3 regions of the Streptomyces sp. NPDC015661 genome follow, and region 1 is predicted to be linked to each of the others. Evidence: riboswitches for the same ligand, from Rfam matches in the RefSeq annotation. Region 1 holds a riboswitch; each other region holds the start of a gene.

What was found. Region 1 has a riboswitch for cyclic di-AMP ahead of ACF07V_RS33595 (M23 family metallopeptidase). Riboswitches for the same ligand answer to the same signal wherever they lie in the genome.
Region 2: linked by a shared signal. The riboswitch ahead of ACF07V_RS05035 (transglycosylase SLT domain-containing protein) and the one ahead of ACF07V_RS33595 (M23 family metallopeptidase) in region 1 are both predicted to bind cyclic di-AMP.
Region 3: linked by a shared signal. The riboswitch ahead of ACF07V_RS27515 (transglycosylase family protein) and the one ahead of ACF07V_RS33595 (M23 family metallopeptidase) in region 1 are both predicted to bind cyclic di-AMP.

Annotation. Positions count from the first base shown of each region.
Region 1 covers NZ_JBIBST010000016.1:18,859-25,941, forward strand. The annotation lists gene trmB (tRNA (guanosine(46)-N7)-methyltransferase TrmB) at 1-370, shown strand, start outside; gene ACF07V_RS33585 (PrsW family intramembrane metalloprotease) at 395-1,753, shown strand; gene ACF07V_RS33590 (aldo/keto reductase) at 1,786-2,733, opposite strand; gene ACF07V_RS33595 (M23 family metallopeptidase) at 2,781-3,878, opposite strand; cyclic di-AMP (ydaO/yuaA leader) riboswitch at 3,890-4,037, opposite strand; gene ACF07V_RS33600 (PP2C family protein-serine/threonine phosphatase) at 4,239-5,453, opposite strand; gene ACF07V_RS33605 (MFS transporter) at 5,590-6,792, opposite strand; gene ACF07V_RS33610 (PLP-dependent cysteine synthase family protein) at 6,789-7,083, opposite strand, start outside.
Region 2 covers NZ_JBIBST010000002.1:118,073-125,155, reverse strand. The annotation lists gene ACF07V_RS05055 (SpoIIE family protein phosphatase) at 1-871, opposite strand, end outside; gene ACF07V_RS05050 (alpha/beta fold hydrolase) at 1,069-1,833, shown strand; gene ACF07V_RS05045 (hypothetical protein) at 2,014-2,610, shown strand; gene ACF07V_RS05040 (phosphoribosyltransferase family protein) at 2,746-4,050, shown strand; gene ACF07V_RS05035 (transglycosylase SLT domain-containing protein) at 4,034-4,900, opposite strand; cyclic di-AMP (ydaO/yuaA leader) riboswitch at 4,905-5,069, opposite strand; gene ACF07V_RS05030 (hypothetical protein) at 5,446-6,048, shown strand; gene ACF07V_RS05025 (phosphocholine-specific phospholipase C) at 6,108-7,083, opposite strand, start outside.
Region 3 covers NZ_JBIBST010000010.1:304,628-311,710, reverse strand. The annotation lists gene ACF07V_RS27535 (exopolyphosphatase) at 1-739, opposite strand, end outside; gene ACF07V_RS27530 (DUF501 domain-containing protein) at 736-1,275, opposite strand; gene ACF07V_RS27525 (septum formation initiator family protein) at 1,303-1,773, opposite strand; gene eno (phosphopyruvate hydratase) at 1,864-3,150, opposite strand; gene ACF07V_RS27515 (transglycosylase family protein) at 3,511-4,218, opposite strand; cyclic di-AMP (ydaO/yuaA leader) riboswitch at 4,222-4,395, opposite strand; gene ACF07V_RS27510 (transglycosylase family protein) at 4,654-5,673, opposite strand; gene ACF07V_RS27505 (cytochrome P450) at 5,768-7,063, opposite strand.

The DNA.
Region 1 (7,083 bases):
GGTCGCCAACGGCGACGCGATCATCCTGCTCCGCGAGATGCTCGGCGACGCGACCCTCGACGGCTGCCGGGTCTACTTCCCGGACCCCTGGCCCAAGGCCCGCCACCACAAGCGCCGGCTCATCCAGCCCGAGTTCCTCAGCCTCCTCGCGCCCCGGATGAAGCCCGGCGCCGTGCTCCACTGCGCCACGGACTGGGAGGAGTACGCCGTCCAGATGCTGGAGGTGCTCTCCGCGCATCCGGACTACGAGAACACCCAGGCCGACGGCGGCTACGCGCCCCGCCCCGACTTCCGTCCCCTCACCCGCTTCGAGGGCCAGGGACTCGACAAGGGCCACGTCGTCCACGATCTGCTCTTCCGGAGGAAGTGACAGAGAAGGTAACTCCTTCGCCCCATGTCGGTGGGGGTCGTTAGGGTCGCTCACGTGTCGAACCCCGCCCCCGCCGGAACCGAGGCCGCTCCCGTCCCGCACCGGGACACCGAGGAGCCGTCCTTCCCCGCCGCCGCCGACCGAACCCAGTGGCGCTACCGGCCGCGCCGGTCCTTCTGGCGCAGCCGGCTGGTCCGCGCGATCGCCCTCGTGACGCTGCTCGCGCTCTGCGCCCTCGTCATCCTGGCGCTGGTCCGCGAGCAGACCGGCACGCAGGGCTTCCTCGTCGGCCTGGGCCTCGCCGTGCTTCCCGTACCGCTGCTCATGTCGGCGTTCCGCTGGCTCGACCGGGTCGAGCCGAGCCCCTGGAAGAACATGCTGTTCGCGTTCGCCTGGGGCGCCTTCGCCGCCGCCCTCGTCGCGATCCTGGCGAACTCCTTCGCGGTCCGCTGGATCGCCACCGCCACGGCCGATCCGGACTCCGCCGACACGCTCGGGGCCACCGTCATCGCTCCGGTGGTGGAGGAGAGCGCGAAGGCCGCCGCGATCCTGCTGCTGTTCCTCTTCCGCAGGAAGGACTTCGGCGGTCTCGTCGACGGCGTCGTGGTCGCCGGTTTCACCGCGACCGGCTTCGCCTTCACCGAGAACATCCTCTATCTCGGCAACGCCTTCGGCGAGGACCAGGAGTTCGGCTCCTCCGGTCTCGGTTCGGTGACCGCAGCGACCTTCTTCGTACGGGTGGTGATGTCGCCGTTCGCGCACCCCCTCTTCACCGTGCTCACCGGCATAGGCTTCGGCTTCGCCGCCCTCGCGCCGCGCGGCAAGCGGCTGCGCCGGGTGCTGCTGCCGCTCGCCGGGCTCCTGCTCGCCATGAGCCTGCACGCCGCCTGGAACGGCTCGGCCACCTTCGGCGGCCCGCTGGCCTTCTACGCGGTGTACGGGGCGCTCATGGTCCCGGCCTTCGGCCTGCTGACCTGGCTGGCGGTGTGGAGCCGGCAGCGCGAGCTGCGCACGATATCCGGGGAGCTCCCGGCGTACGCCGCGGCCGGCTGGCTCGCCCCCACCGAGCCGCTCGCGCTGTCCTCGATGCGCGCCCGGCAGATGGCCCGCTCGTTCGCCGCCCGCACGTACGGCGGGCCGGCCGCGCGGACGGTCGGCGAGTACGAGTCCTTCGCGACGACCCTGGCGTTCCTGCGGGACCGGGCCCGGCGCGGCACGGCGGGACCCGACTTCCCGGCCCGGGAGCAGGAGCTGCTGCACCACCTCTGGCAGCGCCGCGCGGTCGCCTCCCCGGCCCTCACGTACGCGGCGCGGGCGACGGGCCGGGCCTGGGCGCCGCCGCAGTACCTGGACTACGACGGCTACAACCCGTACCGGAGTTAGGGGCTGTCCGGCGGGTCAGGGCCGGATGGGTTCTAGGCCTCCGAGGCCTCGGTCAGCAGCTTCAGCTCGGCCTCCGTCAGCTTCAGGTCGGCCGCCGCGACGAGGGCCGGGAGCTGTTCGACCGTGCGGGCCGAGGCGATCGGCGCGGCGACGGTCGGCCGGGCGGCGAGCCAGGCGAGGGCGACGGTGGCGAGCTCCGCCTCGTGCGCCTCGGCGACGGTGTCGAGGGCGGAGAGGACGGCCCGGCCGCGCTCGGTGTCCAGGTGCTTGGCGGCGCCCGCGGCACGGACGCTGTCGATGTCGGCACCGGGGCGGTACTTGCCGGTGAGGAAGCCGGCCGCGAGCCCGTAGTACGGGACGGCCGCGAGCCCGGCCTGCTCGACGGTCTCCAGGAGCGGGCCCTCGTAGGTGTCGCGGGAGACCAGGTTGTAGTGCGGCTGGAGGGCGACGTAGCGGGTGAGGCCCTCGGCCTCGGCGAAGTCGAGGGAGGCGCGCAGCCGCTCCGGGGAGATGTTGGAGGCGGCGACGGCCCGCACCTTGCCGTCCTTCACCAGCTGGTCGAGGGCGGTGACGATCTCCTCGACCGGGACGGACTCGTCGTCGAAGTGCGTGTAGTACATGTCGATGTGGTCGGTGCCGAGGCGGCGCAGGGACTCCTCCGCGCCCGCCTTGATGGTGGGGGCGGAGAGGCCCTTGAAGCGGGGGTGGGCGCCGACCTTGGTGGCGACGACGATGTCGGAGCGGTTGCCCCGGGAGGCGAGCCAGCGGCCGATGACGGTCTCGGACTCGCCGCCCTCGTTGCCCTCGGCCCACGCGGAGTAGACGTCGGCGGAGTCGACGAAGTTGCCGCCCGCGGCGGCGTAGGCGTCGAGGACGGCGAAGGACTCGGCCTCGTCGGCGGTCCAGCCGAAGACGTTGCCGCCCAGGGCCACGGGGAAGACGTGCAGGTCGGAGTCGCCCAGCGTGCGGAGAGAAGTCATGCGTGGATCAACCACGCCCGCCGCTGGGCCTATTCCGTGCGGGTGCCTCAGAGGCTGAGGCCCTTGGAGCGGAGCCAGGCCGCCGGGTCGATGCCGTCGCCGCCGGCGGTGTGGACCTCCATGTGGAGGTGGGCGCCGGTGACGTTGCCGGTGGCGCCGACGCGGCCGATGGTCTCGCCGGTGCTCACGGTCTGGCCGGCGCTGACCAGCATGGACGAGAGGTGGCAGTACCAGACCTCGGTGCCGTCCTCCAGCTCCAGGACGATCCGGTAGCCGTAGGAGCCGGACCAGCCGGCCGACTTGACGGTGGCGCCGTGGACCGCCTTGAGCGGGGTGCCCGTGGGGGCGGCGAAGTCGAGGCCGGTGTGGTAGCCGGAGGACCACATCGAGCCGGCCTGCATGTAGGTGGCGGTGAGGGTGTACGAGGAGACGGGCAGCGAGTAGCTGGCGGCGAGCTGGGCGAGGCGCTCGGCCTCGGCCGCCGCTTCCGCCTTCGCCCTGGCCTCCGCCTCGGCCTTCGCCTTGGCTTCCGCCTCGGCCTTCGCCTTCGCGTCGGCGGCCGCCTTCTCCGCGGCCGCTTCCTTGGCCGCGGCCTCCGCGGCGGCCTTCTCGGCGGCCGCCTTCTCCGCGGCGGCGAGCTCGGCGGCGTCGGCGGAGGCCTGCTGCTGCTCGGCCTGCTGGAGGATGCGGGCCCGCAGGGCCTCGCCCGCGGCGGGGGCGGCGGCCTGCTCGGTGCCCTCGTCGGCCGCGGTGGTGTACGTGGCGGAGGTGAGCGGGTTCGGGTTGGCGCGGTCCGCGCTGACGGGCGCGCTCTCCTCGGGGAGGAGGTCGCCGACGCCGGGGAGGTCGTGGGCGTCCGGCAGGTCAAGGTCGGGGAGGTCCGGCAGCGATATCGCCACCGGGGGCTTCTCCTGCGCGGTGGCGAGGCCGCCCGCGCCGACGGCGGCGATCACGCCGACGCCGAGGACGGTGGAGGAGCGGGCGAAGTTGGAGCGCTGCTTGACGACCCGGTGCCGGCCGCCGGAGCGGCTCTCGGCGCGCAGGGAGCCCTCGGTGGGGTTCCACTCGGTGCCCGGGGCGGCGGGACCCGCACCACCACCGAAGGCATCGAAGGGGGCTTCGGGTGCGGGGGTGTTGGACGCCACGGGGGCGCGCTCCTTTCCTTCCGTCTCGCCTACCGGGTTAGCTGACGGGTTCGGAGCGGGAAGGTCTCCTACGGGCACGCTCGCACGAGTGCGAAGGGGCCCGATTCACCCCAAGTGGTGGTTCCCCGGTTCCTTTTCAGGATTCGGCGCGTGCGCACGGTGCCGCCTCTTGCGACGGCTGGGACGACCGCGCTGCGTTATCGAACGTTAATAGACAGGGGGTCCCGATTCCAAGCCGTTGCCCTTGATCATTCGTTGAATTGAGAGGTAATGGCCCGACTTGACCCCCCTTCAGAGCGAGCCCGTCAAACACTCGCGATCTGACGTTATGTCAATTGTTATCGCAGTGACACCCTTCGACTACGCCTGGTGACCGGACCCGTCCGGCGGCACCACCGGCATCGTCCGGCGCCGCTCGGGCTGCCCCGTCGCCGGGCGGCTCACCGCGAGCAGCGCCATGTCGTCGGTCGCCCCGCCGCCCGTGTGCAGCCGTACGTCGTCCACGAGCGCGTCGAGCAGCTCCTCGGGCCCCGGGAAGATCCGCCCGGCCAGCCGCGCGGCCGGATCGTAGAAGACGCCCTGCGCGTTCCGCGCCTCCGAGAGGCCGTCCGTGTAGAAGAGCAGCGTCGCGCCCGGCGGGAACGGCCGTCCCTCGGCCCGGTCCGGCCACGGCGCCAGGTCGCCCATCCCGAGCGGCAGCGCCGCCTCGCCCGGCTCCAGGGACTCCAGCCGCCCGTCCGCGTGCAGCATCAGCGGAGGCGGGTGCCCGCGGTTGACGACCCGGACGAAGCCGTCGAAGGTCCCGGCTCCGTCGGAGCGCGGGATCTCGGCGAGCACCGCCGTGGTGAACCCCTCGAAGGCGTCGAGCCCGTCCCGGCGGGTGCCCTCCCGGGCCAGCGCCCGTTCGAGCCGCTGCGCCACGCCCTCCAGGGTCCGCTCCTGCTCCGCCGCCTCCCGGAAGGCCCCGATGACGACGGCGACGGCCTCCACGGCGTCCATCCCCTTGCCCCGGACGTCCCCGACCACGAGCCGCACCCCGTGCGGGGTGTCCTGGACGGCGAAGAGGTCCCCGCCGATGAACGCGTCGGCCTGCGCCGCCTCGTACCGCGCCGCGCACTGCAGCCCGCCGATCCGCTCGGCGGGCATCGGCAGCACCGCCTTCTGCGCGGTCTCCGCGATGACCCGCGCCGAGGCGAGCCGCTCGCCGCTGCGGCGCACGACCCGGTTGATGAGGAGCGCGAGCGCGGAGACGGTGACGACGGTCAGGGTCTCGGTGAGGGCGGGGATCTCGTCGACGGTGCCGTTGTAGACGTGCAGCCCGATCGAGGCGAGGACGGCGGCGATCCCGGTGAGCAGGGTGGTCAGCAGGGAGAAGAAGGGTGCGGCGATCAGCGGGGCGGCGGAGAAGAGCGGCGCCGCCGTGTACTCGGGCGGTGTCGCCAGGTCGAAGACGACACCGCCCAGGATGACCAGCGGGGGCAGCGCGCGGATGAACCGCCGGGCGCCGCCGTACGCGGGGCGGCCGCTCTCACCGCCCCGCCGCCCTCCGCCCGCCGCTCCTAGGGGGTGCCCCACCTGTGCTCTCCTGCCCGGTCCGACCGGCCGCGGTCCGCACCGCGCCCTCCCAGGGTGGCCGCCGCCGGACGGGGCGGCGACTCCCACGGGGCCGAGTGGCGTACGGGGGCGGCCGGCCGCCCCACCCCCGACGGCCTCAGTCGGCGTCCAGCCGCCCACTCCGGCCGAGCAGCGCCATCGCCGCCGCGCACACCAGGCCCACCGCGCACAGCACCAGCCACGGCAGCGCCGACCAGCCGGTGACGTCGAGGAGTGCGCCCGTCCCCAGGTTCCCGAGGGTGATCCCGACCCCGCACACGGTGTTGTAGAGCCCGTAATGGGTGGCCACCCAGCGGCCCCGGGACAGCGCGACCACGGTGTCCATCTCGTACGGGTAGAGCACCGCGTTCGCGACGGCCAGGACCGCCGCGCACAGCAGCAGCCCCACCAGGCCGCGCCCCAGGACGGCCGGGACCAGGAACGCCCCGCCCATCAGGGCGAGCCCGAGGACGAGACACCGCTCCCGGCTGAGGCGGCGCCGGCACCAGGCCGTGATCCGCAGCTGCCCGGCGAGCGCGACGAGCGCCGAGACGGCGAACAGCGCGGTCGTCGCGCCCGTGCCGCCCGCCGCGAGGGGCAGCGCCAGATAGACCTGGAAGGACAGCACGTACGAGCCGGTCATGGCGAGCGAGAACAGCCAGAAGGTCCGGTGGGCGAGAACCGTACGGAACTGCCCCCGCTGCTCCCGCGGCGCTTCGGAGATCCGTACGGGCAGATGCCGGAGCTGTACGAGGGTCAGGCCGGCGAACAGCACGGCCGCGACCACGCACGTCAGCCGGAACGACACCCCCGTCAGGGCCACCCCGACGAGCGGCCCGAGCAGGATGCCCGCCTGGTAGTAGGTGTTGAACAGGGCGAAGGCCTCCACCCGGCGCTCCTCCCCCGCCTCCGCCGCGAGACAGGCCCGCACGGCGGGGTTGAAGAGCGCCCCCGCGAGGCCCGTCGCGAGCGAGGCGGCGATCAGCATCGGCAGCGATTGCGCGAAGGCGAGCGCCCCGAAGCCGACCGTCCGCAGCGCGCAGCCGGCCACGATGAGCGGCTTGAAGCCGAGCCGGTCGGCGAGCGCCCCGCCGACCAGGAACATGCCCTGCTGGGAGAGGTTCCGGGCGCCGAGGACGAGCCCGACGGCCCAGGCGGCCATGCCGAGCCCGTCCGCCAGGTGCGCGGCCAGGTACGGCATGAGCATGTAGAAGCCGAGGTTGATGGTGAGCTGGTTGAGGAAGAGCAGCCGGACGGCCGGATCGAAGGTGCGGCTCTGCTTCCAGATGCCCCCCTTGGAGGGCGCGGTCGCGAGGGTCACTTGGCGCGCTCCAGGACCCGCCGGGTCCAGCCGCTGACGGACGTGTCGGAGACGTACGCGGCGGGCTCCTCCGGTACGGGCCCGTCGAGCAGCCCGTGCGCCGCGCAGAACTCGTCGTTGAAGACGGTGTCGAAGTACCGCTGCGGCCCGTCGGGGAAGACGGCCGCGATGCGGGTCCCGCGCGGCCGGGTGCGGGCCAGCCAGCCGGCGACGAGCGCGACCGCGCCGACGCTCCAGCCGCCGGTCGCGAAGTGCCGCGAGGCCAGTCGGCGGGCCGTCCGGACCGCCTCC
Region 2 (7,083 bases), on a different contig from region 1:
CGGTCCGCCGTGCCCGCGCGGACACCTCGAGGAGGTGCAGGCCGCCGTCCGGGCCCTTCAGCCGGATCCTGCGGACCGGCGACCGTCCGTCCGCGCCCGTCGCCTGCCGGGCCGCCGCCCACAGCGCGTACCCGTCCTCGGGATCGAGGAGCGACGTCAGCCCCTCGATCGAGCAGGGCGAGCCGATTCCCGTCCCGAGAATGGCGAGGAGCCCGTCGTCCAGCGTGACCCTCCCCGTGTCCAGGTCCCAGGAGAAGGAGCCGTACCGGACCGGCGGACCCGAACCGATGGGCAGCTGCACGCACACCGGGTCGCCGGGCCACTCCACCACCGTCCCCTGCCGGGCCAGCTCGGCCAGGGCCCCGCCGAGACGGAGCGCGTCCCGCGTCATGCGGTTCCGGTCCCGCGCGTCCACCGGCACCCCTGGCGTCGGTGGACGCAGCGCCACGAGCACGCCGAAGCGCTCACGGCCCGCGACCACCGGCGCGTACAGCGAGGAGAACGGGAACGGCAGGCTCGCCACCAGCTGGGGGAAGCGCCGCATGGCCTCGTCGACGTCGGCGAGGTGGACGGACTGCCCGGAGCGGTGCACCTCGGCGACGGGGAACGGGCGGTTCGCGTGCATGCGCCACCAGGGGCGGAACAGGGGCCCTGGCAGCCCCACCAGGACCGCGAGCCGCAGGAGGCCCGGGGTGCCGGAGCGCAGGTACACCCCGCCCGCGTAACCGCCGACCTCCTCCACCGCCGCGAGCGCCGTCTCCGCGAGGGCCCACGTCAGCGCACCGGAAGCAGGCCCGTCGGCAGTGCCGTTCCCGGACGGACGCCCGGTGCCGCCCGCCGGGCCGGGGCCGGACGCGCCGTGCGAGGTCACACAGCCAGGATGCGCCCCAGGCGAAAGCACCCGCATCCCGGACCCGGCGCCGCGTGCGGTACGGGGGTGCCGAGGGCCCGACACGCTCCCGCGCGCCCCGGCCGACGAGGTTGACCCCACGCGCCCGCACCGTCACACTCGGTCGTCGACCGCCGCCGTCCGTGCGCGGCGGCACGACCTCGCGAGCAGGGGGCACGATGACGGGCCAGGTTCTTCCGTACGACGTACACGGCGAAGGCCCGGGGAGGGCCCTCGTGCTGCACAACTGGTTCGGCGACCGCACCAGCTTCGCGCCCCTGCGCGCCCACCTCGACGACACCCTCGGCACGTACGCCTTCGTGGACTGCCGGGGCTACGGCGAGGCCCTCGACCACGAGGGCGCCTACACGATGGAGGAGGTCGCGGCCGACGCCCTGGCGGTCGCCGACGACCTCGGCTGGGACTCCTTCTCCGTCATCGGCCACTCGATGGGCGGCAAGGCGGCCCAGCTGATGCTCCTCGACGCCCCCGACCGGATCCGCTCGATCATCGGCGTGTCACCGGTCTCCGCCGCAGGCTTCCCGCTCGACGGCGAGACCTGGGAGCTCTTCGCCGGAGCCGCCGACGAACCGGCCAACCGCCGCGCGATCATCGACAACACCACCGGCGGCCGCTACGGCGACGCCTGGCTGAGCGCACTCGTCGACCGCTCCGTCACCCGCTCCTCCGCGACGGCCTTCCGCGCCTATCTGGACTCCTGGTCCCGCACCGACTTCCACGAGCGCGTCCGGGACAACCCCGTCCCCGTCCTGCTCGTCGTCGGCGCCCACGACCCCGCGCTCGGCTCCGAGGCGATGGAGGCCACCTGGCTGCGCTGGTACCCGAACGCGCGTCTCGAAGTGCTCAAGGACGCCGGGCACTACGCCCCGGAGGAGACCCCGCAGGCCCTCGCCGAGGCGATCGAGGCCTTCCTGGGGGCCTGAGACCGCGGGGCCGGCTTCGGCCGGCCCTCTCCCGGCCTGACGTCGATTCTCATCCGAAGGTCTACGGAACCGACGACTTTCGAGGACAGCGGCGGGGCCCCTCGGCAGAGGAACATCGTGCTCACGACCTCAGGGGGGTGGTCCTCCACGGACCGTCCACGACCGCCAGGAGCACGACCGATGGGCCTCGCACAGTCACAGCAGCGTTTCCTCGTACGGCAGAAGGTGACGCCGATGGCCAACCGCTACATGGTGCACACCGTGGGCCCGGACGGCGGGGAGGCCGAACTCGTCGCCTTCGCCCACCAGAAGAGGATGGCGCTCAAGGAGCACGTCACCTTCTACACGGACGAGTCCCAGCGCCAGATCCTCTTCACCTTCAAGGCGCGTCAGGTCATCGACCTGGGCGCGACGTACGACGTGTTCGCGGCGTCCGGCACCCGACTGGGCGGCTTCCGGAAGGACTTCGGGGCGTCCCTGCTGCGCAGTACGTGGCACCTGAGCCGGGAGGGCGAGGGGCGGGAGGCCACGGGACAGGAGCGGAACGAGACGGTGGCGCTGCTGCGGCGGGCCTGGGAGTTCCTGCCGTTCACGGACCTCGTGCCGTTCGTCGTGCCGTACCACTTCGACTTCGCCGACGGCGGTCGCTCCGTCATGTCGGTCGACAAGCTGTTCGGGATCCGGGACCGGTACGTGCTCGACATAGCCGACCCGGAGCTCGACCGGCGCCTCGCGATAGCCCAGGCCGTGGCCCTCGACGCCCTGCAGTCCCGCTGACCGGTCCGGCGCCGGCCCGCCGATCGGGCGGCGCCGCCGACCGGGGCGGCCCGACTACTCTGGAGGGACGGGCAGGGGACGGGGCACACCGTTCCGCCCCGGGCCCGAGCCGCGCAGGCGGAAGGGCGGCGGACCATGTTCTTCAGCGATCGTACGGACGCGGGGCGGCAGCTGGCCGCTCTCCTCGATCACCTCAAGGGCCATGACGTCGTGGTCCTCGGGCTTCCACGGGGTGGCGTCCCGGTGGCGGCGGAGGTCGCCGACGCCCTCGACGCGCCGCTCGACATCTGTCTCGTCCGGAAGCTCGGGGTGCCGCACCAGCCGGAGCTCGCGATGGGGGCGCTGGGGGAGGGCGGTGTGCGGGTGCTCAACGAGCGGGTGCTCCTGGAGACCCGGGTGGGAGAGCGCGATCTCGCCGCCGTGGAGGAGCGGGAGCACGCCGAGCTGGAGCAGCGCTCCCTGCGTTACCGGGGGAGCCGGCCGTCGGTGCCCCTCGAAGGGCGGACGGTCGTCGTGGTCGACGACGGGCTGGCCACCGGGGCCACGGCGCTGGCGGCCTGCCGGGTGGTACGGGCCCGGGGCGCGGCCCGGATCGTCCTCGCGGTCCCGGTGGCGCCGCGTGGCTGGACGGCCCGCCTCGGTGGCGAGGCCGACGAGACCGTCAGCGTGCACGCGCCGGAGCTGTTCTTCGCGATCGGGCAGTTCTACCGGGACTTCTCGCAGACCCCGGACGCCGAGGTGATCGCCTGCCTGGAGCGGAACAGGGCCACGCGGGCCCCCGTCGTGCGGGACACGGACGTGAGGATCCCGGTCGGCGGGGTCACCCTGAGTGGGCGCCTGGCGGTGCCCGAGGACGCGGGCGGCATCGTCCTGTTCGCCCACGGCAGCGGCAGCAGCCGCCACAGCCCGCGGAACCGGGCCGTCGCCGCGGCGCTCAACCGGGCGGGCCTGGGGACGCTGCTCTTCGACCTGCTGACCGAGTCGGAGGCGACCGACCGGGCGCATGTCTTCGACACCCCGCTCCTGGCCGGAAGGCTCGCCGGGGCCACGGAGTGGCTGGCCGCGAGGCCCGAGAGCACGGGACTCCCGTTCGGGTACTTCGGCGCCAGCACGGGCGCGGCCGCGGCGCTGTGGGCGGCGGGCGATCCCGCGTCCCCGGTGAGCGCCGTCGTGTCACGCGGCGGCCGGCCGGACCTCGCCGCCGAGCACCTGGCCCGGGTGCGTGCCCCGACGCTGCTGGTGGTGGGCGGCGCGGACGCGCTGGTCCTGGACCTCAACCGGCGGGCCCTGGCCCTGCTGCGCTGTGAGAACCGGCTCTCCGTCGTGGGCGGCGCCGGTCACCTCTTCGAGGAGCCGGGTGCCCTGGAGGAGGTGGCGGACCTCGCCACCTCCTGGTTCCAGGAGCACTTCCGGCGGCAGGCGGTCAGTACGCCGAGTTGACGTTGTCGATGGAGCCGTAGCGGTCGGCCGCGTAGTTGCAGGCGGCGGTGATGTTGGCGACCGGGTCGAACAGGTCCATGGACGTGCCGGGCACGTGGTAGGCGAGGAAGGTCGGCTCGATGACCTGGAGCAGGCCCTTCGACGGGGTGCCGGCGACGGCGTTGGAGTCCCAGAGGTTGATGGCCTGGGGGTTGCCGGAGGACTCGCGCATGACGTTGCGGAGGATCCCGTCGTAGGAGCCGGGGATGCCGTGCTGGCCCATGATGGCCAGCGACTCCCGGATCCAGCCGTCGAGGTTGTCGGCGTAGTTGGTGGCGGCGACCGGGGCCGCCTTGACGGCGGCCGGGGCGGCCGCGGCGGCCGAGGCGCCCGCACCGGTGGCGACGGCGGGGGTGGCCGACCGGTGCGCGGAGCGGCTCGCGCGCTCCGTCGTGGCGGACTTCTTCGCCTTCGCGGGGGCTGCCTTCGCGGAATCCCGACGAATCGTCAGTTCGAGACCGGGGCGAATGAGTGACGGATTGTCACCCACGACGCTCTTGTTGACACGGTAAAGGCTCTTCCAGCCGCCCTGAATTCCCTTCTTGTGGGCGATCAGGGAAAGCGAGTCGCCGCTCACGACGGTGTACGTGTGCGCGGCGGCCGGGGCGGCGGGCGCCTTGGCCGCGACCGGCGCGGCGGGGGCGGCGAAAGACTGGGCGGCGATCTGCGGGGCGCCGGAGACGGGCGCCGCGCCGGCGACGGCCGGGGCGATGAGCGGCAGGGTCAGGGCGGCGCCACCGGTGCCGACCAGGGCGAGGCCGCGCGAGACGCGGACGCGGCGGGGGCGGCGGTGCTTACCGTGAGCAGGCATGACGGTTTCCTCTCCGGCGCCTGCGGGGTGAGCTGTCGGGTTCGGACGGGAGCTGTCCGGCCGCGCGCACGCGGCTTCACCCCGAGCCGTTCCGGAATCCGGACCGGCGTATTCGTGGGTCCCCCGCTCCTGCCGTCGGGTGAAAAGGGAGGTTTAGCGAGCGGCGGCAGGATTGGGCGTTCCGCTCGAATGGAGGTGACCGTAGGCCAGTAATGCGACGGATAACAAGGGGAGTGGTTGCCGTGTGCCGTTAAATGGATCAATGAATTCGGTGAATTCAAGATCGATGCCGTCCCCGGGGTGCCGAACTTCCTTGTCCGGTACGGGGTGGGGGAAGGAGTCGCCGGGCGACCGGGTTGCCCGAGTGAGTCGCATCACCCGGAGTGCAATGTCCGAATTTGGGGTGTAATTCCGGGGTGGGTAATTAGGGGGGGAATCCCCGCGATGGGGCGTGTTCCTCCCGGCGACTCTCCGAGTGGGAGCAAAAGTCGCAAAACCGACATTCGTCTTGAAAGATGGAGGGAGTCGACCCAGGAGCCACCCCCATGCCGCCTTCCACCTCCCAGCTCAGCCCCGACGCCCTCGACCGCGAGGCGGCCGCCCTCTTCGAGAGCGCCACCTGGCAGCGGATCGTCACGGACTGGAACGCCCCGGAGCCCTCGCCACCCGCGGAGGAGGGCTGGCGGGAGCTGCTCAGTGTGCCCGTGGACCGGCTCGTCGCCGACGCGCTCGCCGCCCTGCCGCCGGCGCTGCCCGTCGAGCGCCGGCTCCCGGGGCGCCTCGGAGCCGTACTGCCGGACCGGCTGCACGCCTGGCGCCGCATCGGACAGCCCGAGCTGCGCCCCTCGGTCCACCTCGGCTACGCGCGCCTGGTGCTGACGGAGTGGGGCTGGCAGAACGCCCCGTACAAGCTGCGGGACGTGCGCGGCGCACGGTGCGTCTGTGGGGCCCTGCTCGCAGCCCACCGGCTCGGCTACGGCGGCGCGGACACCATGAACGAGGCGGCCGCCTGGATCATGACCGAGTTGCGCTCGCGGGGATGGCAGGAGCTGATCGGGCCGTGGAACCGGGCCCCCGGCCGTACGGCCGCCGACGCGGTCGCCCTCCTCGACGCCACGGTCCGCCGCGCCGCGCTCGCCGGCCGCTGACGGCACGCCCGGGATCCGGACGGCGACCGCACGGCCGCCGCCCGGATCCCGGGGCGGGATCAGCCGCTGACGCTCGCGGCGCCGGTCTCGATGTGCCCGGTGTACCGGCGCGACCAGGTTCCGTCGATGTCGGCGGAGATCGTGAAGTCGTACCAGCCGCCGTTGTACGCCACCGCGTTGAAGAAGTCCTCGCGGCTGGAGTTCGCCGGCACCGTGTACGTCCACGGGCCGTCGGAGCGGTAGGCGTTCGAACGGATCGTGAAGGTGACGGGACCGGCCGAGGTGTTCGTCATCCTGAACCACAGGGCCGTCTTGCCCGTCCCCGCCTCGGGCGCGAAGCGGGCGGCCACCTCGACGGCCTTGCCCGCCTTGGACGCGTCCCCGATGAACCGGCGCAGGAAGCGGTTGGGGCCCATCATCGAGATGTCGTACTTCCCCGAGCCCGAGCCGAGTCCGATGTTGAAGTAGTCGGTGGCCGTGCCGCCCGGGTCGACGGTGTACTGCCAGGCGGCCGTGTCCCGGTACTGGTGCGGGTGGATCGAGAAGTGCGCGGAGCGCTTGGCCTCCGTGCCCTGGTTGGTCATCGAGAACCAGGCCAGGATCTTGCCCGCGGCGCCGAACTCGAAGCGATCGAGGTTGCCGTTCACCTGGTACGGCAGCGCGCGCGCCGGACGGGTGCCGGACTCCTGGGCGGGCAGCGCGTTGTTCTGGGGCGCCGGATTCGGCAGCGGGCCGCAGGTGGCCTGCCCGATGACCTTCGCCGTCGAGGGGAGGCCGGCGGGCACTCCGTACACCGGGTGGGCGAAGTCGAAGACGCCGGTCAGATCGCCCGTCACCTTCCGCCGCCAGTCGCTGATGTTGGGGCAGGTGGCCGGGGTGCCGAGCGCCGTCGTCCAGGTCTCCATGAAGCGCAGCACCGAGGTGTGGTCGAAGACCTCGGAGCTCACCCAGCCGCCCCGGGTCCACGGGGACATGACAATCATCGGGACGCGGAAGCCCAGACCGATCGGCACGCCGTCGAGGTACTCGCCCGGG
Region 3 (7,083 bases), on a different contig from region 1:
GCCGCTCGGTCACCTCGGCGACCTGCTCGGCGGAGATCCGGGAGTGGTGGACCTTCTCGGAGTCGTACTCCGGGAGCCCGAGGGCGATCGCGGCGACCGTGGTGACCGAGCCGGCGAGCCCGACGAGGGTCTCGGCCGCGTCGATCGGGACGGTCTCGGCGGCCAGGTCGAGCGCGGTACGGACGTCGGCGCGGATCGCGGCGACCTCCTCGGCGGTCGGCGGGTCGTGGCGGACGTGCCGCTCGGTGAGCCGGACGCAGCCGATGTCGACGGAGCGGGCTGCCTCGACGTGCTTGTTGCCGACCACGAACTCGGTGGAGCCTCCGCCGATGTCGACGACCAGGCGCCGGTCGTCCCCGTGCAGCTCGCCGGTGGCGCCGGTGAAGGAGAACTCGGCCTCCTGGTCGCCGGTGATGACCTCGGGCTCGACGCCCAGGATCTCCACGACGCCGTTCACGAAGTCCTGCCGGTTCTCGGCGTCGCGGGAGGCGGAGGTGGCGACGAAGCGGACCTTCTCGGCACCCAGCTCCTTGATGACCTCGGCGTACGCGCGGCAGGCCGCGAAGGTCCGCTCCAGGGCCTCGGGGGCGAGCCGGCCGGTCTTGTCGACGCCCTGGCCGAGCCGGACGATCGTCATCCGCCGGTCCAGCTCGATCAGGTCGCCCGTCTCCGGGTGGATGTCGGCGACGAGGAGGCGGATGGAGTTCGTACCGCAGTCGATTCCGGCGACCCGGGTCACTTCGCGTCCTCTTCCTTCTCCCCGCACGGGTTCACGCACGGGCCCTTCGCCCACCACTCCGGCAGCATCGCGAGCGCCTCGTCGCCGAAGGGGTTCACGCCCGGGCCCGCGGCCAGCGAGTGGCCGACGAGGACGTGCAGGCACTTGACCCGGTCCGGCATGCCGCCGGCGCTCGGGAAGCCCTCCAGGACCTCGATGGCGTCACGGCGGGCGATGTAGTCCTCGTGCGCGGCCCGGTAGGCGGCGGCGAGCTCCGGGTCGGTGGCGAGCCGGGCCTGCATCTCCTTCATGACCCCGTTGGCCTCGAGGGTGCCGATGGCCGAGGCCGCCCGGGGGCAGGTCAGGTAGTACGTGGTCGGGAACGGCGTGCCGTCGGGGAGCCGGGGCGCGGTCTCGACGACGTCCGGGTTGCCGCACGGGCAGCGGTGCGCGATGGCGCGCAGGCCGCGGGGCGGCCGGCCGAGCTGGAGCTCGAAGGCGGCGATGTCCTGCTCGGTGGGCTCGGTGCGTTCGGTCTGCGGAGGGGGCGTTTCCATGTCTGCCTTGTTCGTGTCGCGGAGGGGTCAGGGACGGTCGGCGTGGTCGACGCCGTCCCAGAGGTTGTCGTACCAGGGGCGGTCGGCCGCCCCCTGGTCGGCGCGGGGCCGTTGCTCCGCGTCGGGATCGTTCACGGTGAAGCCGGTCTCGCCGGGGAGCACGTAGTGCAGGTGCTCGCGGGCCAGGCGGCGGACGTAGGCCGGGTCCTGGAGGCGGGCCTTCTCGTCCTTCAGTTCCTCGACCCGCCGGGCGGCCTCGGCGGCCCGGCGCTCCTGCTCGGCGATCTCGCCCTGCTGGGAGACGTAGCTCCGCATCGGGTAGGCGAGCGCCACGACGAGGGAGCAGACCACGAGGGCGAGGAAGGCCGCGCGGCCGGTGAGCCGGGAGCGGCGGGCCTGGCGGCGGGTCTGGGAGCGGTAGACACGGGCGGCGGTCTGCTCGCCGAGCAGCCTGATCCGGGTCGCGGTCGAGAACCGGTCCCGGTCCTTCGCGGCCATGTCGTGTCGCCTCCCCTGTTCACGCGGACGTCCCCGCACACGGTACGGGACCGAGTGCGGGGACGTACGGAGGCTGCTTCAGGGAGTAGCTCAGCCCTTGAAGCGCGGGAAGGCGCTGCGGCCGGCGTAGACCGCGGCGTCGTCGAGGATCTCCTCGATGCGCAGGAGCTGGTTGTACTTGGCGACGCGCTCGGAGCGGGCCGGGGCGCCGGTCTTGATCTGGCCGCAGTTGGTGGCGACGGCGAGGTCGGCGATGGTGACGTCCTCGGTCTCGCCGGAGCGGTGCGACATCATGCACTTGAAGCCGTTGCGCTGGGCGAGCTCGACGGCGTCCAGGGTCTCGGTCAGCGAACCGATCTGGTTGACCTTGACCAGGAGGGCGTTGGCGGTGCCCTCCTCAATGCCGCGGGCGAGGCGCTCCGGGTTGGTGACGAACAGGTCGTCGCCGACGAGCTGGACCTTGGCGCCGAGCTTGTCGGTGATGACCTTCCAGCCGGCCCAGTCGTCCTCGAACAGCGGGTCCTCGATGGAGACCAGCGGGTACGCGGAGACGAGCTCCTCGTAGTACTCGGTCATCTCGGCGGCCGAGCGGGACTTGCCCTCGAACTCGTACTTGCCGTCCTTGTAGAACTCGGACGCGGCGACGTCGAGCGCCAGCGCGATGTCCTTGCCCGGGACGTAGCCGGCCTGCTTGATGGCCTCCAGGATGAGGTCGAGCGCCTCGCGGTTGGAGTCCAGGTTCGGGGCGAAGCCGCCCTCGTCGCCGAGGCCGGTGGAGAGGCCCTTGGTCTTCAGGACGGACTTGAGGGTGTGGTAGACCTCGGTGCCCCAGCGGAGGGCCTCGGAGAAGGACTCCGCGCCGATCGGGGCGATCATGAACTCCTGGATGTCGACGTTGGAGTCGGCGTGCGACCCACCGTTGAGGATGTTCATCATCGGAACGGGCAGCAGGTGCGCGTTCGGGCCGCCCAGGTAGCGGAAGAGGGGCAGGTCGCTGGCCTCGGAGGCGGCGTGCGCGACGGCGAGGGAGACGCCGAGGATGGCGTTGGCGCCGAGCGAGCCCTTGTTCTCCGTGGCGTCCAGGTCGAACATGGCCTGGTCGATGAGGCGCTGCTCGGTGGCGTCGTAGCCGACGAGCTCCGGGCCGATCTGCTCGATGACGGCGAGGACGGCCTTCTCGACACCCTTGCCCTGGTAGCGGTTCGGGTCACCGTCGCGAAGCTCGATGGCCTCGAACGCACCGGTGGAGGCGCCGGACGGAACAGCAGCACGACCGGTGCTGCCGTCGTCGAGGCCGACCTCGACCTCGACCGTGGGGTTGCCTCGGGAGTCCAGGATTTCCCGGGCTACGACGACGTCGATGGACGGCACGAGCATCTCCTTCTGGGATGTGACGCTGGATGTGACGCAAGGTCGTGCAGGGTCGCGTGGCCTTGCGACAAGAGCCTAACCGGCTCGGGGGCTCCGGCCCGCCGTGCGCCCGCCCCCTGGGACGAAAAAGGACCCAAGGGCACGCATCACGGGACGAAGGACCCCAGATCTACTGGACGGTAACCCTCGGGGCGGTCGGTTTCTCCGTGGAAGCGGTCGGGTTCGCCGTAAAGCGGTCGGCTTCGCCGTAGAAAGGGGAAACCCCGGTCCGGCGCGCACGGGGGAAGGGCACGCCGGACCGGGGTGGTCACCGCGGGAGGGTCGTCGGGGCCGCGTGAGCCGCCGGACTCACGCGAGCCGCCGGGCTCACTTCAGGTGGAGCTGCTGGCCCGGGTAGATCAGGTCGGCGTTCTCGACGACGTCCTTGTTCAGCTCGAAGAGCTTGGCCCAGCCGCCCTTGACGCCGTGCGCCTGGGCGATCTTGCTGAGGGTGTCGCCGGCGACGACCTTGTACTCGCCGTCACCCTTCTTGACCTTCTTGCCGGTCGGGGTGGTGACGGTCTTCTTAGCGGCGGCCTTCGGGGCCTGGCGCTGCTCGCTGCGGGTGGTCGGCTCCTCGGCGCGACGCTCCTGCTGCTTCGGGGCGGCCGGCTGGGGCGCGCTCTGCTGCGGGGCGGTCTCGGCGGCGCCGCCGTCATAGGAGGCGCTGGAGAGGCCGACGCCGCAGCTCGGCCAGGCACCCTTGCCCTGGCCCGCGAGGACCTTCTCGGCGATGGTGATCTGCTGGGCCTTCGAGGCCAGGTCGGCGCGCGGGGCGTAGGCGGTGCCACCGAAGGCGGCCCAGGTGGAGTTGGTGAACTGCAGGCCGCCGTAGAAGCCGTTGCCGGTGTTGATGGACCAGTTGCCGCCGGACTCGCACTGGGCGACGGTGTCCCACTCGGCGGTGGTGGCGGCCGAGGCGGTGCCCGCGGTCAGCAGCGGGGCGGCGACGGCGACACCGGTGACGCCGACGAGCGCGGCGACCTGGGTGGCCTTGGAGGGACGGCGGTGTTTGCCCTTGGCGGAAAACAGCATGGGAATTCTCCTCACCGACGCCTGTGAGGTGAGCTGTCGGGTTCGGGCCGGAAAGTTGCCCGGCCGCGTGTCCTTGCACGCGGCTTCACCCCAAGCCGATCGTCGGCCGTCTGTCTCAACGGCCGGGACCGGCACTTACCTTGGGTCCCCCACTCCTGCCTTCGGCGCTTGCGCGACGACTGTTCCCATCGGCCGACGGCAGGATTCGGCGTTTCGGTCGACGGGGCCCGCGGTGGCGAGCGGTCACGACCGTAGACACAGACCCACCGGAAGTTCAAAGAGGCTCATTGCGGAAAAATCGCCCCTACTTGCCCTCCGGTGGGCGGTGTTTGCGCAGGTGAGAGGTGACGGAAGCAAAGTTTGCGGACGTGACACGCCAGTTGGGACGAAGAGACCCATGTCTCACTTGCCCAGAACCGGACATAAGCCCGCGAACTAGCCTGCCGTCGCCGTCGAACCGGCCGTCAGGTCAAGGCTCTGACCAGGCAGGATGAGGTCCGGATCGACGCCCACCGTCCCCTTGTTGGCGTCATAGAGGGCGGTCCAGCCTCCGGGGAGTTCGTTCTCCTCCGCAATGCCGGACAGGCTGTCACCCGGCTGGACGGTGTACTCGCCCGAAGTGCCCTGACTGTCCGTTGCGCCCGAATTCTTCGCTTCGTCAGTCACCGGCGTGGCGTCGACCTTTTCCGTGGACTTGCCCGCACCCGAGGCGTGCCGACCGGTTTCGACCGAGTCGTCCGTTGTGCCGGATTCCTCCGGGGCCGCCTCGCCCCGGTGCTTGCCGGTGCCGGGTGTGGCCGACGGCGTGTCACCCTTCGGCGTCTCGGGCGAATCCGGCGTACCGGGCGTAACGGACGCGTCGGGCGTGACCGGGGTCGCGGGAGTGGCGGGCGCGGCCGGAGTGGCGGAGCTCGCCGGAGCGCTCGGCGTGGCGGGCGTCGCGGGAGTGGCGGGGGTCGCGGACGCGGCGGACCGCCCCGCCGCGGACCCTTCGTTCCCCGTGGTGCGGTTGGACTCGGGGAGCGGGCCCGCGGGGGTGGTCGGGACGGCGGCCGGGCCGGGGTTCACACCAGTGGCCTTGCCGTCGTTCTTCAGGCCGGCGATCGGAGCGCAGGTGGCCCACTCGTCGCTGCCCTTGGCGAGCGCCTTCTCGGCCACCGCGATCTGCTGGGCACGGCTGGCCAGGTCGGGGCTGGGCGCGTACGTCAGGCCGCCGTTCCGCTCCCAGCTGTCCTGGGTGAACTGGAGGCCGCCGTACATGCCGTTGCCGAAGTTGGCGCTCCACTGGCCACCGGACTCGCACTCGGCGACCCGGTCCCAGGTGGCGGCGTCGGCGGCGGACGCGGATCCGGTGGCGAGCAGCGGCAGCGCCATGGCGGATCCGGTCACGCCCGCGGCGACGACGATGGCGGGGGCCTGACGGGGGCGACGGTGTCGTCCGTTCCCGGAACGCATAGGAACGCCTTTCGCGTGACGGCTGAGACTGCCGGGAAACGTAGCGGCATTCGAACGCCCGTCACAAGTCGATCGCCCCCCGATCACGTAAAGATCACATTCCTGATGGTCCGTCAGTAGCCAAGAGTGGTACGGAAGGGGAGAACTGCACCGGAAGCGTGCGCAATCCACGCATGATGAGCCCACCCCGCCACCGGAGTTCGGACGGATCCGCGGCAAGTCGCAGATCCGGCAGCCGAGTCAGCAGGGTCGCGAGCGCGGTCTGCCCTTCGAGGCGGGCGAGCGGGGCGCCGAGGCAGTAGTGGATGCCGTGCCCGTATCCGAGGTGCTGGTTGTCGCGGCGGGCGAGGTCGAGCGTGTCCGGCCCGTCGAACCGCTCCGGGTCCCGGTCCGCCGCGGCGAGCACCACGAGCACCGGGTCGCCCGCCGGGATCGCCTGCCCACCGATGGTCAGCTCCCGCGTCGCGTACCGCCAGGTCGCCATCTCCACGGGCCCGTCGTACCGCAGCAGCTCCTCGACGCCGGTCTCCAGGAGCCCGGTCTCCCCGGCGGCGAGCGAGTCCTGGAGCCGCGCGCGCTGCTCGGGGTGCCGGAGAAGCGCGTAAAGTCCGTTTCCGACCAGATTGACGGTCGTCTCGAAGCCGGCGAAGAGAAGGATGAACGCCATCGCGGCGGCCTCGTTCTCGGTGAGGTGCTCGCCGTGGTCGGAGGCCTTGATGAGCCCCGAGATCAGGTCGTCCGCCCCTTCTTGCCGCAGGCCTTCGCGCTTGCGGTGGATCAGCTCGGCGAGATAGCCGCGCATCTTCTTCACCGACCGGGCGACCCCGCCGCGCGGCCCTCCACCGTGCCGGATCATCATCCCGGCCCAGTCCCGGAAGTCGTCCTGGTCCTCCTGCGGCACCCCGAGGAGATCGCAGATCGCGTAGATGGGGAGCGGGAAGGCGAACTCGTGGATGAGGTCGGCGCTCCCCCGCTCCACGAAGGAGTCGATGAGCCGGTCCGTCAGCTCCTGCACGCGCGGCGCGAACTCGGCGACCCGGCGCGGGGTGAAGGCCTTCGAGACGAGCCGACGAAGCCGGGTGTGGTCCGGCGGGTCGATGTTGAGCAGATGCGTCATCAGCTCGGCCTTGCGCTCGCCCGGGATGCCCGTCTTCCCCTTCGCGTGCGGCGACTCGTCGTGGTGCGCGGGGTTCTTGGAGAGCCGCTGGTCGGCGAGGGCCTGCCGGGCGTCCGCGTACCGGGTCACGAGCCAGGCCTCGACCCCGCTGGGCAGCGTCGTCCGGTGCACGGGCGCGTGCTCCCGCAGCCAGGCGTAGGCGGGATACGGATCGCTCGCGAACTCCCAGGTGAAGAGCGTGGGGGCGGGGGCGGGGCCGGGGGTCGTACTCACGGCACGACCGTACAGGGCGG